One region of the Gordonia polyisoprenivorans genome, then DNA from elsewhere that is predicted to be linked to it. Evidence: riboswitches for the same ligand, from Rfam matches in the RefSeq annotation. Region 1 holds a riboswitch; the other holds the start of a gene.
The links. Region 1 has a riboswitch for cobalamin ahead of J6U32_RS12180 (CbtB domain-containing protein). Riboswitches for the same ligand answer to the same signal wherever they lie in the genome.
Positions count from the first base shown of each region.

Region 2: it holds a riboswitch for cobalamin, as region 1 does, so the genes downstream of both, J6U32_RS27565 (HoxN/HupN/NixA family nickel/cobalt transporter) here and J6U32_RS12180 (CbtB domain-containing protein) in region 1, are expected to answer to the same signal.

Region 1 covers NZ_CP072203.1:2,699,047-2,706,294, reverse strand. Annotated here, with positions in the region: gene J6U32_RS12205 (acyl-CoA dehydrogenase family protein) at 1-799, opposite strand, end outside; gene J6U32_RS12200 (CbtB-domain containing protein) at 1,133-1,357, shown strand; gene J6U32_RS12195 (CbtA family protein) at 1,367-2,278, shown strand; gene J6U32_RS12190 ((2Fe-2S)-binding protein) at 2,275-2,937, shown strand; gene J6U32_RS12185 (CbtA family protein) at 3,020-3,844, opposite strand; gene J6U32_RS12180 (CbtB domain-containing protein) at 3,872-4,093, opposite strand; cobalamin riboswitch at 4,128-4,289, opposite strand; gene J6U32_RS12175 (ATP-dependent helicase) at 4,346-7,248, shown strand, end outside.
Region 2 covers NZ_CP072203.1:4,989,560-4,996,807, forward strand. Annotated here, with positions in the region: gene J6U32_RS22345 (cytochrome c oxidase assembly protein) at 1-476, opposite strand, end outside; gene J6U32_RS22350 (DsbA family protein) at 746-1,480, shown strand; gene J6U32_RS22355 (vitamin K epoxide reductase family protein) at 1,507-2,193, shown strand; partial or broken gene J6U32_RS27565 (HoxN/HupN/NixA family nickel/cobalt transporter) at 2,344-3,225, opposite strand; cobalamin riboswitch at 3,357-3,495, opposite strand; gene J6U32_RS22360 (copper resistance CopC/CopD family protein) at 3,560-5,260, opposite strand; gene J6U32_RS22365 (YcnI family copper-binding membrane protein) at 5,257-5,955, opposite strand; gene J6U32_RS22370 (DUF5134 domain-containing protein) at 6,011-6,607, opposite strand; gene mftG (mycofactocin system GMC family oxidoreductase MftG) at 6,754-7,248, opposite strand, start outside.

The sequences.
Region 1 (7,248 bases):
CGGTGAAACCGGACTTCGCCCCCTCGGAGCCGCGCGCGTCGGACCCGGTGTCCTCTGTCTCGCCGAGCAGGCGGTCCCGGCCGAGGCGGACGTTGTCGAAGAACAGCTCGCCGGTGGGCGAACTCATCATGCCCATCTTCTTGAATGCCTTGCCCTGGGTGAGCCCTGGCATCCCCTTGTCCAGGACGAACGAGAGCACCTTGCGATCGCGCATCGGGGTGTCCGAGCCGTCGTCGAGCTTGGCGAAGACGACGATGGTATCGGCGTACGGGCCGTTGGTGATGAAGGTCTTCTGCCCGTTGAGCAGATACTCGTCACCGTCGCGGCGCACGGTGGTCTTCATGCCGCCGAGGGCATCGGAGCCGGAGTCGGGTTCGGTGATCGCCCAGGCCCCGACCTTCTCCATGGTGACCAGTTCGGGCAGCCACCGCTTCTTCTGCGCGAGGGTGCCCTTGCCCCGGATCGCCGACGCCGTCAGACCCATGCTGACACCCATCGAGCCGACGAGACCAAGGCAGACCCCGGCCAGTTCGATGTTGACGATCATGAACATCGAGCCGGCCATGCCGGCTCCCCCGCCGCCCGAGGGCTTCTCACCGGCCGCCTCGGCCTCGAGTTCCTTTTCGAGCGCATCCTTGGCCATCGCGTCGACACCGAAGGTGGACAACAGCTTTCGGGTGATGTCGTAGGGCGGGAGCTGACCGGTCTCGAGTTCGTCGATGTGCGGGCGGATCTCCTTGTCGATGAATGCCCGCAAGGCGTCGCGCACCATCAGATCTTCTTCGGACCACTCGAACATCGACACCTCGCAGGATCATCGGACAGCAGCGTCGGCTGCCATGAGAACTTGTTTCAGTCCAACTGTGTCAGTCGTCACGATCAGCGTCAAGACACAGAATGGCCAATATGTTTCTTCCTATGCCCCAACAGTTGGCAAGGATAATCCACTCAATCCGGACACCCGCTTGACCTGCACTTTCACAACTGATCTCCTTATCACCGACGGTGTATGGAACCCGGTGTGATTCCGGGACGGTTGCGCCACTGTGAACTCGTACTCACGGGTCAGTCAGACACATCGCCGTCGACCCACAGCCAGACAACCGGGGCGCATCACCCCGAGGAGGTCCCGATGAGTACTCACGTCGCCACACCGCATCCCGGTGTCGCCGTCTCCCCCGAAGCCCTGTCGCGCACACGCGTTGCACTGATCTTGGGGATCACCGTCCTGTTGGCCCTCCTCGCGTATTACTTCATCGGTGTCGACGAAGGCATGAGCTCGGTGTTCGGACACACCATGGTCGTGCACGAGTGGGTTCACGACGCCCGCCACTTCCTCGGCTTCCCCTGCCACTGAGCCGGATTCATGACCGAACTCCGCGTCATCGGGCGCGGAGCCCTTGCCGGACTGATCGCCGGCATCCTGGGCTTCGTCTTTGCTCGTGTCTTCGCCGAACCCGTCATCAACAAGGCCATCGACTACGAATCAGGCCGCGACGACATCCTCAACGCACTCAACCAGGCAGCCGGTCGGGCGACCGAACCCGATGGTCCGGAGATCTTCAGCCGGACGATCCAGTCGACCGTGGGCATCGCCACCGGCATCATCGGCTTCTCCGTCGCGATGGGCGCTCTGGTGGCCGTTGCCTACCTGATCCTCATGGGCCGTACCGCACTGCGCGCGCAGTATCTGTCCTGGCTCATCGCAGGCTTCGGCTTCCTCGGTATCTACCTGCTGCCGTTCGTGAAGTACCCGGCCAATCCGCCGGCGATCGGGCACACCTTCACGATCGACACCCGCGGTCAGCTCTACCTCGCAATGGTCGCGATCTCACTCGTCCTACTCGGCCTCGCGGTGTACGTCGTGCACCGTCTGCACCGCCGGATCGGAACGCAACGTGCGATTCTCGTGGCCGGAGTCGGCTTCCTCATACTGTTCGGCATCGTTCTGGGCGTCCTGCCATCGCTCGGTGATCTGTCAGCAAACGTCGACCACTCCAGTGAGTTCGGCTTTGCACGCGCCGCCACCGAGACACCGCAACCCATCACCAACATCCTCGATCACCCACTCACGATCGACGGAAGGGTCTATGCGCCAGGGCAGATCGTCTATCCGGGCTTCGACGCCGACGTGCTCTGGAAGTTCCGGTGGTATTCGATCCTGAACCAGGCTCTCGTGTGGCTGGTCATCGGAATGGTCTTCGGTGCCCTGATGAACCGGATGCATCCCTCGACCCCGCAGACCGTCGGCGAGCAGGCTACGCTCGTCCGGCAGTGACCACTCTCGATGACCTCGGCCCCTTCTTCGCCGTCCGCACGCATGCCCGCGGGCAACGGTGTGATGCCCCGTGGCTCACAATGGCCGCTCTCATTGAGGATCCGCACATGCTGGAGGCGCGGGTGGAACGTGTGCGCGCCGCACTCGGGGCCGGCGCCGCGGCACCCGTCGAGCAGAGGGTGGCCGCATCGGTGACCCACCTCGGGCTGGTCGCCCGTCTCATCGCTCCGATGATCGCCGTGGCTGCGCTCGACGAACCGCCGATCTCGGTTGCGGCGGAGGACCTCTGGTGGCAGGACGAACTGGGCGGGCCGTATCCGCTGTCGGTCACCGCCGCCGCGACCGACGTGCGGCCCAACCCGGCCGACGGAGTCGTCGGTGCACTCACCGACGCCGTCGGCGACGGCTTCGGCGTGAGTGGGCGAACGCTCTGGGGCAACGTCGCCTCGGCGACCAACAGCGCCGCCAGACTCATCGCGACGGCGCGCCCCGAACAGGGCGCTCTCGCCGTCGCCGCGGCCGACCGTGTTCTCGCCGAGCCCCATGTCGAGGACGGGCGGTTACGCGCGGGACCGAGATTCCGCCGGCGCAGTTGCTGTTTGATCTATCGGGTCAGCGGCGATCGGGGCGCCGTCTGCGGTGACTGCGTACTCATCTGACCCACCCACCTTCTCGGCAGACCCCACGAACGCACCAACGTCCGCCCTGCACGTGTGCACGGGGCGGACGTTGGTGCAGAGATCAGCTGTGTGCCGCGGCCGGCGTCGCCACCCGCTGAGATGAACCGGACCGGCTCAGCCAGGTCATGATGCCCGCGAACGTCGTCGTCAGGACGGTCCACAGGATCACCTGATTGGCGATCACATACACCCGGAAGTCTCCGATCACAGCTCCCGGGAATCCGGGGAAGACGATCGTGTCGCCGTTCATGACCGGCTCGGGAACCTCGTGGAATTCCGGCAGTAGCGCGATCGCGATGGTCACGACCACCAGGTAACCGACGGCGGCTGCCGCCGTGGCCGCGAGCCCTCCCCAGCGTTGCCGCAGCCAGAGCGCGAGCACGACCGCCGCGATCACCGCGACCACCGAGATGACGGTGAGGGTGAGATACGCCGTCGACCGGGCACCGATGGTGTCGTCGTCGCCGACGGCCGGCGGGTTGGCCGGATACGCGAAGAACGGCACCCCGAAGACCGCGACGAAGCCGAGGAGCCCGATCAGGGCCGCGGCCCAACGTGGGTCCGCTCCGGTGCGGTGATGCGCCAGGTAGGTCCACAGGATCGTGAACGCGATTGCGAAGAACGCGCCCATCGACACCGCGAACACGATGGTCCCCACACCCGCGCCGATGTTCTCCTGCACCGAGCGGGTGAACACCTCGGCGCCGTGCTCGTGGCCGCCGTGCCCGTGCGCGGTCATCAGGGCCTCTTCGGCCTCACTGCGTCCGTCCTCGTAGTCGATGGCCTTGGCCACCTGCGGCTCGATGAAGATCCGAGCGAAAACGTAGGCGACGATCCCGGCGACCAGTCCTGACAGCAGGCCGGCGCCGATGAATTTCTTCTCCATGTTCGGTTGTCTCCCGTGCTCGTTCGATCAGTGGCAGGGGAAGCCGAGGAAGTGCCGGGAGTCGTGCACGAATTCATGGATGTGGGTGTCGTTGCCGAACACCGACCAGGCACCTTGGTCGTAACCGATGAAGTAGTAGGCCATCGCGGCGAGGATGAACGTGGCGGTCAGCCACAGGGCTGCCGACGCGACGGAGAGGTCGGGTACCGCAAGGGCCCGTGCCTTGTTCTGGTGGGTGGTTGCAACCATCGGAGGTCCTTTCGTGGGATGACGCGTCCCAGCGCTTGTCGGATCGATGCTCGGCGGAATCCTGACTCGTCGGGCGGGGGTGACTCCCCGGCCCGGCTCACAGTGGCGCGACCGTCCCGGACTCACACCGGGTTTCCGTCAGCATCTGGCGAGAACTCTATACCCGACAAATGTGACCGGCACGACCCATCGGACAAACCGAGCAGAACACCGCCACTGCGATTTGTCGGAGGGGGCATGGATGATGGGTGAATGGCTTCGCCGTCGGTCCTCGATCGCTTCACCGCGCCCACGCGGCGCTGGTTCAGCGGCACCTTCGCCGAGCCGACCGCCGCTCAGACCGGGGCGTGGTCCTCGATCGCCGACGGCAACCACACGCTGGTCATCGCCCCCACCGGTTCGGGCAAGACCCTCTCGGCATTCCTGTGGGCCCTCGACCGGCTCGCGGCGCGCCCGGATCGGGCACGCGGCACCCGGGTCGTCTACATCTCACCGCTCAAGGCCCTCGCCGTCGACGTCGAACGCAACCTGCGTGCACCGCTGACCGGCATCACCCGCGCGGCGCAGGAACTCGGCGATCCCGAGCCGGCGATCACCGTCGGCCTGCGATCCGGGGACACGCCCGCCGCGACCCGCCGCAGCCTGGTACGCACACCCCCGGACATCCTCATCACCACCCCGGAGTCGCTGTACCTGATGCTGACGTCCTCGGCGCGGGAGACACTGACCGGCGTCGAGGCCGTGATCATCGACGAGGTCCATGCGGTGGCCGGCACCAAGCGCGGCACTCATCTGGCGCTGTCCCTCGAGCGTCTCGACGAGTTGTTGGAGACGCCCGCACAGCGCATCGGATTGTCGGCGACGGTTCGCCCGCCCGAGGTGGTCGCGGGCTTCCTGACCGGTGCCGCGCCGTGCACGATCGTGCGTCCACCCGCGAGCAAGACCTTCGATCTTCGCGTCGACGTGCCCGTGGAAGACATGGCCAACATCCCGCCGCCCCCGGACGCACCTGGTTCCGAGGATCTCGACGACGCGTTCTCCCCGACCGCGGGATCGCTGTGGCCCTACGTCGAATCGGCGATCGTCGATCTCATCGAGGCCAATCGCACGACCATCGTGTTCGCCAACTCCCGTCGCCTCGCCGAGCGACTGACCGCACGGCTCAACGAGATCGCCGAATCCCGCAGCGCGCCGGCCGCGGTGCCCGCCGCAGCCAACCCGCGGGTCGCCGGGGGCGCTCCGGCCATGGTGATGGGTAGCGGCGCGTCCTCGGCGGCCACGACCCTACTGGCCCGGGCACATCACGGGTCGGTCAGCAAGGAGCAGCGCGCCGAGATCGAGGACGAACTCAAGACCGGCCGGTTGCGATGCGTGGTGGCCACCAGTTCGCTTGAGCTCGGAATCGACATGGGCGCAGTGGATCTCGTCGTCCAGGTCGAGGCGCCGCCGTCGGTGGCCAGCGGTCTGCAACGCATCGGCCGGGCGGGGCACCAGGTCGGCGAGATCAGTCAGGGCGTGCTGTTCCCCAAACACCGCACCGACCTCATCCACTGCACCGTGGCGGTGTCGCGCATGCGGCAGGGCGAGATCGAGGAACTGCGGGTACCCACCAACCCGCTCGACGTCCTGGCCCAGCAGACCATCGCCGCAGCTTCGATCGACGAACTCCACGTCGACGAATGGTTCGAGGTCGTGCGCCGCAGTGCACCGTATCGGGAGCTCGGCCGCGGCGTGTACGAGGCGACCCTCGATCTCATCTCCGGACGATTCCCGTCCGACGAATTCGCCGAACTGCGTCCACGCGTCACCTGGGACCGCGAACGCAACGTGCTCATCGGACGTCGCGGCGCCCAGCGGCTCGCCGTCACCTCCGGTGGCACCATTCCGGACCGTGGGTTGTTCGGTGTGTTCATGGTCGGCGAGAAACAAACGCGGGTGGGCGAACTCGACGAGGAGATGGTCTACGAGTCACGCGTCGGCGACGTCTTCGCGCTCGGAGCCACCAGCTGGCGGATCGAGGACATCACCCACGACCGTGTGTTGGTCACTCCGGCGTTCGGGCAACCGGGACGCCTGCCATTCTGGATCGGTGACGCCGTCGGTAGGCCGGCCGAACTCGGCGCCGCCATCGGCCGGTTCACCGGTGAGATCGCCGATCCCGCCGAACTCGATCGCCGCGCCGACGAGCTCGGTCTGACCACCTACGCCCGCGACAACCTCGGTGCGCTCATCGCCGAACAGCGCGAGGCCACCACCCATCTGCCCACCGACCGCACGCTGGTCGTCGAGCGGTTCCGCGATGAACTCGGCGACTGGCGGCTGATCCTGCACTCCCCGTACGGCTTACGTGTCCATGCGCCGTGGGCCTCGGCCATCTCCGCGCGCCTGAAGACGACGCTCGGCCTCGACGGCGCCGTCACCGCCTCCGACGACGGCATCATCGTGCGACTCCCCGACACCGACGACAACCCGCCGGGCGCTGCGGTGTTCACCATCGACCCCGATGACATCGAGCAACTCGTCACCGATGCGCTCGCCGAGTCGTCGATGTTCGCCTCGCGGTTCCGCGAGTGCGCCGCCCGCGCATTACTGTTACCGCGCCGCGATCCCGGTCGGCGTGCGCCCCTGTGGCAACAGCGTCAGCGCAGCGCCCAATTGTTGGCCGTGGCCTCGGAATTCCCGGATTTCCCGATCGTGCTCGAAGCCGTCCGGGAGTGCCTGCAAGATGTCTACGACCTGCCCGCGCTGATCGACCTGCTGCGCGGTGTGGCCACCCGCCGGGTGCGGGTCGTCGAGACCGAGACGGAGTCACCGTCGCCGTTCGCGGCATCGTTGCTCTTCGGCTACGTCGGTGCCTTCATGTACAACGACGACGCGCCGATCGCCGAAAGGCGGGCCGCGGCACTGTCTCTCGACACCGCCCTGCTCGCCCAGCTCCTCGGCCGTGTCGATCTGCGCGAACTCCTCGACCCGGGAGTGATCACGGAGGTGACCAACCGCCTGCAACGACTCGAACCGTCGAGGCAGGCCCGCGATGCCCAGGACGTGGTCGATCTGTTGCGCTGGCTCGGGCCGCTGACCACCGAGGACGTCGATGCCCGATACCGCGGCGACGACCCCGACGCGGTACCTGCAGGCGCCCAACCGGTCGACGC
Region 2 (7,248 bases), 2.3 Mb from region 1:
GCCACCACCGCCCACACCGGCGTCGCGCGCGAGACGAAGAGGTGCGCGCGATAGACGGTGGCGTCGATGATGCCGTCGGAATCCGGTCGCGACCCGGCGACCACGAACGCCAATGCTCCCAAACACAGCGCGGCAAGGGTGGCGCCGACGAAGTATCCGGCCACATCGAGTACCGCGGTGGTCAGACCCGGGTACGGATCGCCGCGCTCGATGTGGCGGGTCGGACCCGACACCAGCGCGTAGAGGACCACGACCAGCAATCCGGCGGCAAGTACCGCGCCCACCCAGCGCACCGCGGCGACGTTCGATCGTCGTGCCGTCCCCACAGACGCAGCGCCGGCGGCCACCGGATTGTCGGTGGAAACAGCGGTCCCGGCGGGCGAGGTTCCGGCAGGCGCCGTGTCGACGGTCGCGGCAACGTCGGTCGAGGTTGGCGGCACGCCGGGATCGGCGTGGGCATCGTCAGGGGCGGTCACAACAATGTCTCCTAGCAACGCCGCTGCGAGACGGCATCGTCGTCAGTCTACGACGCGGCGTAGGCGAACCGACCACGCTGCCGAGGCCCGCATCGGCGTCACGTGACGAGAACCACCCGGGACCAACGTCCCACCGGCCCCTACCGCTCAGATGCTCCTCAGATTCCTGCCAGTACCCTGAACACCGGCATGGCGGTCCTCCGGTCCTGCGCAGACCGACCGGAGCCCGACACCGATGCCGGAGAACCCGTGGACCAGGGAGACAAAAAGTGGCAGACAAACGCCGGAAGCCGATCGTCGATCCGCGAGCCGCCGAACGGCGCCGTTCGCTCTTCATGAAGATCGGGGCGGGTGTTGCGATCGTCGTCATCGCCGTCATCGTCGCCGTCGCGGTGATCCTCACCAACAAGTCCTCCACAGGTGACGCGACCGCGCCGTCGGTCGCGACCAACAGCTCGTTCCGCGTCACCACCGCACCCAAGGGCACCACCCCGCCGGTGACCGTGCAGATCTACGAGGACTTCCAGTGCCCGGTCTGCAAGCAGTTCGAGCAGGTCTACAGAGACGCGCTGACGCAGGTGCGCAGCAATCCCAAGGTCGCCACCGATTATCAGCCGGTGGCCATCCTCGACCGGATGTCGAGCACCAATTACTCCACCCGCGCAGCCAATGCATCGGCGTGTGTGGCCGAGGCGACCAAGGGCGCCGACAACTTCGCCATCTGGCTCAAGTTCCACACCATCCTGTACGCGAATCAGCCCGAGGAGAACGGATCCGGTCTGACCGACGATCAGCTCGCTGATTTCGCCAACCAAGCGGGCGCACCCAACGTCAAGGAGTGCATCTCCGACGGCCAGTTCAAGAACTGGGTCGGTCAGGAGACCACGGCCTCCCAGGTCCAAGGAACACCGACGGTGAAGATCAACGGTCAGGATTTCAACATCCAGCTGGGGCCCGATGCCTTCCTCGCCCAGATCAATCAGGCCGCCGGCACCGCACAGTAATCCACCCCGAGACGAAGCGACCAGCAATGAGCAGCACCACCTCTCCTTCCGGCACCACCCCGGACCCTGAGGCACCGGCGGTCGAACCGCCCGACGACGAGCTGATCGCCGCGGACGTGATCACCGATGACCGGCCGTGGTGGCTTCAGCGCCCCGACGTGTCCACCGCGACCGGCATCGTGACCCTGATTCTCGGTGTCCTCGGGTTCATCTCGGCGGCGACGCTGACGATCGAGCGCATCGAACTGCTCATCAACCCGGAGTACGTGCCGAGTTGCAGCATCAATCCGGTGCTGTCCTGTGGCTCGGTGATGGTGACCGAGCAGGCTCGTGTCTTCGGGTTCCCCAATCCGCTGATCGGTATCGCCGCCTTCTCGGTGATCATCGTGACCGGCGTGCTCACCATCGCCCGCGTCTGGCTGCCGCGGTGGTATTGGGCGGGTCAAACACTCGGGCTCGCCCTGGGTTTCGTCTTCGTCAACTGGCTCGCCTTCCAGAGCATCTACCGGATCAACGCGCTGTGCCCTTACTGCATGGTGGTGTGGACGCTGACGCCGATTCTGTTGATCCTCAGCGCCGGAAGGCTTTTCGGTGACTCGCCACGAGCCCACGACCTTCGCGGCTGGCTGTGGGTGCTGTTGCCGCTGTGGTACGCGATCATCATCGTCGCGATCGGTGTGCACTTCTGGGATTACTGGTCGACGCTGATCTGAGACGTTCTGTCTCCTCCGAGGTGGATGGTCACCGAGGTTCGGAGGGGTCCGGACCAGCCGGTGCTCCAGCCGCGCCAGTTTCCAATAGGCGATGGCGATACCCCACGCGACGATGAACATGATCACGATCGCGATGCCCGCGGTGTTCAGATCGAAACCACTGATCCAGTTGGTGATCGGGTCATCCCAGCCGAGATCGTCGTGCAGCACGCTGACCAGTTCGATGGTCCCGATGAGCAACGCCACCGCGATCGACAGGCCGGTGATGGTCAGGTTGTAGTAGATCTTGCGTGCGGGATGGGCGAACGCCCAGTCGTAGGCCACGGTCATGAACATGCCGTCGAGGGTGTCCATCAGACTCATCCCGCTCGCGAACAGCAGGGGCAGAACGAGAATCGCATACCAGGGCAATCCCGCGACAGCGCCGGTACCGGCGAGTGCGAGCAGAGCCACCTCCGTCGCGGTATCGAAGCCGAGTCCGAACAACACACCCACGGGATACATCTGGAATGGATGCCGGATGCGGCGCATCACCGGCCCGAGGAGTCGTGCGAGAAAGCCCCGGCCGTCGAGTGCCTCGTCGAGTTGCTCCTCGTCGAAACTACCGCGGCGCAGTGAGCGGAACACCCGCCAGATACCGATGAGCGCAACGATGTTGATCAGCGCGATCAGATACAGGAACGAGCCGGACGCGATCGTGCTGATGGTGCCCAGCGCATGCCGGGCGGGCGAATCGTCGTCGGCGAGCGCCGAGACCGCGTGGGCGCCGGCGACCACGAGTATCGCCATCACGAAGACGATCGTGGAATGCCCCATGGCGAACCAGAATCCGACCGATTTCGGGCGTTTGCCGTCATTCATCAGTTTGCGGGTGGTGTTGTCGATCGCGGCGATGTGATCGGCGTCGAATGCGTGCCGCAGACCGAAGGTGTAGGCCGTGACGGCGAGACCCACACTGAAGACCTGCTTACCAAGGCTGTAGTGGTGCGGCACGATGACCATGAACAGCACACCGAAAGCCACGGCGTGCATCGCCGCGATGACGCCGAGTTGTACTGCGGCGTGGACCCAGTCGGTCCGGGTCCATCTGGTGCTACCGGCCGAGCCGATCTGGCCGGCGGCCGAGGATGCAGAATTCACGTGAGAGCCTTTGGATTACGCGTCCGGACAAGGTGACGTGGGCCAGGGTCTGGCTGACCGTGCCCGTTCGGCACGGATGACAGTGGCGCGACCGCACCGGATTTCCACCGGTTTCCTGGATTCCCACGCGCTGACGAAGGACGCTACTCCCTCGGCGGTGAAATCAATCGACGAGGCGTCTCGCAGACCGGGGAATTCCCGACGGGAACTCACGACCCCGGGGGCATCACCACACGACAAATCCGACGGTGGTGACCTGCGCGTCGGAATCGCTGAACTGCACGGTCAGCGTCAGTGTCCACGCACCGGCGACGGGAACCGACGCCGCAACGCTGTGCCAGCGGGCCGACCCGGGCGAGCCCGTGTCCGTTGTGTCCGATTGGGCCGGAACGAATCTCAGCGCCAACGACGGAATCCCCGCCGACTCCGAGGACAATGTGGCGCGCAGCGACCGGGCCCGGATCGGCGTCCCGTGACCGTCATCGAGGGTCACGTCCACCACGGTGGCGCCGCGGCGCGTTGTCGATACCGACACCTGTGCCGAGCCGTCGTCGAGAGGGGCCACCACCTGCACCGGCGGACCGTATGTGGTGCGCGCGGGCGGTTCGGTGACCAAGACGGAGGTGACGACGAGGACAGCGATGCCGCATGCCATCTCGAGCGGCACCGAACGCCGAAGACGGCTGAGGCCGAGGCGACGACGCGCGTATGCCGCCAGGCCGAGCATCGACAGTACGAGAGCCGATTTGACGAGTAGCACGACACCGTAGGTGGTGTCCCACAGCGCTTGCACCGGCCAGATCTGCCGCCACGCCTGGAATTCCCCGGAGAGCACCAGGACGACCACCATGGCGAACGCCCACCTCGACCACCGGTGCAACACGGCAGGTGTCAGCAGCTCAGGCGTCGGCGGTTCGGATTCCGGGGATTCAGGTGTCGCCGATTTGGACGCCACCGCGGCTGGGTTCCGGGAGTGCTTGTAAGACAATATGATCAGCACCATCGAGAGCAGCCCGCCGAGCCACAGCATCATTGCCACCACGTGCAGGGTGGTGACCGGCACGGCCAGCCATGCCAGATCCCCCACCGACGCATGGCCGTCGGCGGCGATGGTGACGGCGACACCCAGCCCGCAGGCCCCGATCAGCGCTGCACCCCACGCATGTGGAACTCGCCGGCGCGCGGCCGCGAACAGCACCGGCCCGAGCACCACGACCAGGGCCGCTCTGATGAGCACCACCCTCGTATCGCCACCGTCGAGGCCGGAGGAGAGGGCCGAGCCCGAGAAAGCCTGGCTCACAACGACATCTGCCTTTTCGGCGGCCCGGACGAGAACCGTCCCCGCACAGGCCAGCACCGCCAGAACCCAACTCGACGCCACCGCCCGTCGGAATCGTTTGAGCGCCAACGTTCTCGGATACAGCATCAGCGACACCACCGCGAGACCCACAGCGCCCACCAGGCCCGCGTAGAGCAGCACCTGCGATGCGCGATCGAGTGCGGCGACCGAGGCGGCGACCGGCGGTGCCACCGGGGCGGGCGCTCCGGGGTCGGCCCGCACGCCGAACACGATGGACCCGGTGACCACGTGGGTGTCGGCGGAGATGACTCGCCAGGTGGCCGAATAACTTCCGGCAGGCAGATCGGGGCGCACCGGGATGACCAGGGCGTTGCCGGCCGAGATCAGATGTGGTGAGCCGGTGTCGACGCGATCGCCCTGTGCCGAGATGACACGCGCGGGATCGGCTCCCACACTGATGTTCTCGTCGAAGGTCAACACCACCTGTGACGGCGAGATGGCGACTCGCGAGTCGCCGGCGGGCACGCTGGAGACCAGGGTGGCATGTGCGCCGGCCAGGCCGGGAGTGGCCATCACCAACGCACATACCACCCCGGTGAACACCAGGAGCGCTCTGCGCCAACTCAATTCGATGAACGCCCCTTGCGAATCAGCGCGAGGTTGGCTACCCCGACCAGCAGGGCGATGATCGCGATGACCAATCCGGCGATACCCGGCCATGACGGTGACGAAGTCGAGTCATTCGACATCGACTGATCGGTCGTGTGTCCACCGGATGCGGCGGCGAGGGAGAGCACGGGCGCCGGATGCTCGGGCTCGGCGTGACCGGAGACCGCTTTCTCGTTCCAGTTCACGACGGTGCCGTCACTGTAGGTCTGCTGGGCGGGCAACGAGAGCGTCGCCTTGTCGGGTAGCGGTCCCGCCGACACGCTGAACGTGTCGAAGCTCCCGGGCGCGATGGCTGCCTGCGGGGTCTGCGCCTTCCAGATTACCTGGGAGACATACTGGGTGATCTCGTTGCCGTCGTCGTCCTTCTGCGGCGTGGGCAGGCTCTTCTTGACCACCTGCACCGTCCATCCCGGCTTGGGTTGCGTCGACACCGAGATGATCGGGGTGTCGTCCGGGAAGGTCACCGCCAGTTCCGTGGTCGACGCGGTGTCGGATTCGGTGGGCACCCGGAAGGTCAACACGCCGTATCCGCCCTCGGTGGCGTCGATTCCCGACACCTTCACGTGCGCCGACGCCGTCCCGGAGAGGCCGATCATCAGCGCCACCACAGTTCCCGCCACGGCGAGCACCAACGCCGCTCGTCTTCTCACCATCGATATCCTCGTTCTCTCGTAGTTTCACTATTCCGGTGGCGATTGCACCGGGGTCTCACCTCAGGACGGCGAATGCCACGCCCATCCCGGTTGCCATCAGCACCTCACCCCACGGGCGCGCGGGTCCACGGATCAGCGCGTAGAACCACCACAGTGCGGCGGCGAAATAGGCTGCCGCACAAAGCGCGGCGAGCACCGCGACGCCGGTCGGCTGCGCCCAGCCCGCGGTACCCGGCACGCCCATAGCGCTCATCGAGCCCATACCGGGCATCGAACCCATGCCAGGCATCGAACCCTGGGCCGAGTTCGCCTCCGCCGAAGCGGAATTCACCGTCGCCGGCACCGACATCAGCACCGACATCACCACCATCGACGCCATCATGGCCGCGTCGTAGGACCCCACCAGCAGGTGACGCCGCGTCGCATCGGCGTCGACGACCACGCGATGAGCAAAGAACAGGGCGCCACCGCTGAACACGAGAACCGACACGATCGGTGCCACCTGCGCGCCCCACGGCCAGACCATGGCGATCATCGCGACGGCCATCAGGACGTGCAGAATTCCGGCAAATCGGGTCAGTGGGGTCGGCGAGTGCCAGGCACGCATGAGGTAGATCACCGCGCACAGCGTGAACACGCCGGTGATCGCCACGGTTGCGGCCAGTTCGCCACCCGCCTCTCGTCAGTCAGATGTAGTCGAGCCGCAAGAGTGGTCGGATGCCGGTGCACAAAGGTTCCCGGGATCGATGAACTTCTTTCCCGAAATGTGTTCGGGTGCGCAGGGCGTGGTCGGTGCGGTCAGTGCTCCGCCGCGAGCGCCGCACCGATCCGCCGCGCCATCATCATGATCGTGGCGTGCGGTCCGCTGCGGCCCGGGCTCGGCAGGATCGAGCCGTCCACCACCCGTAGTCCCCGCACGCCGACCACCCCGCCCAGCCAGTCGGTGCGGACGCCCATTGGCAGGCTGCCGAAGGCGTGCTGCGAACTGCGGATCACCGGATCGACCGAGATCGAATCGGGCTCCACCACGTCGTCGAACTCGGCGGACGCCAACATGTCCACCACGTCCGACGCCGTGGCCCACAACGGGGCGGTCGCCGACTCGTCGAGGTCGTCGAACCGTATGCGTACTGAACCTTCCGACGCCGACGTGAGCCGCGCGGGGCCCGCCTGGAGCATCCCGCAGACCCCCATGGCCTGCGAGCCGCCGGCCGATCCGGTCACATACCGCTCGAAATTGTCGGAGTAGCAGCGGATCTCGATACCGTCGCCGGTGTGCACCACGGTCGGCAG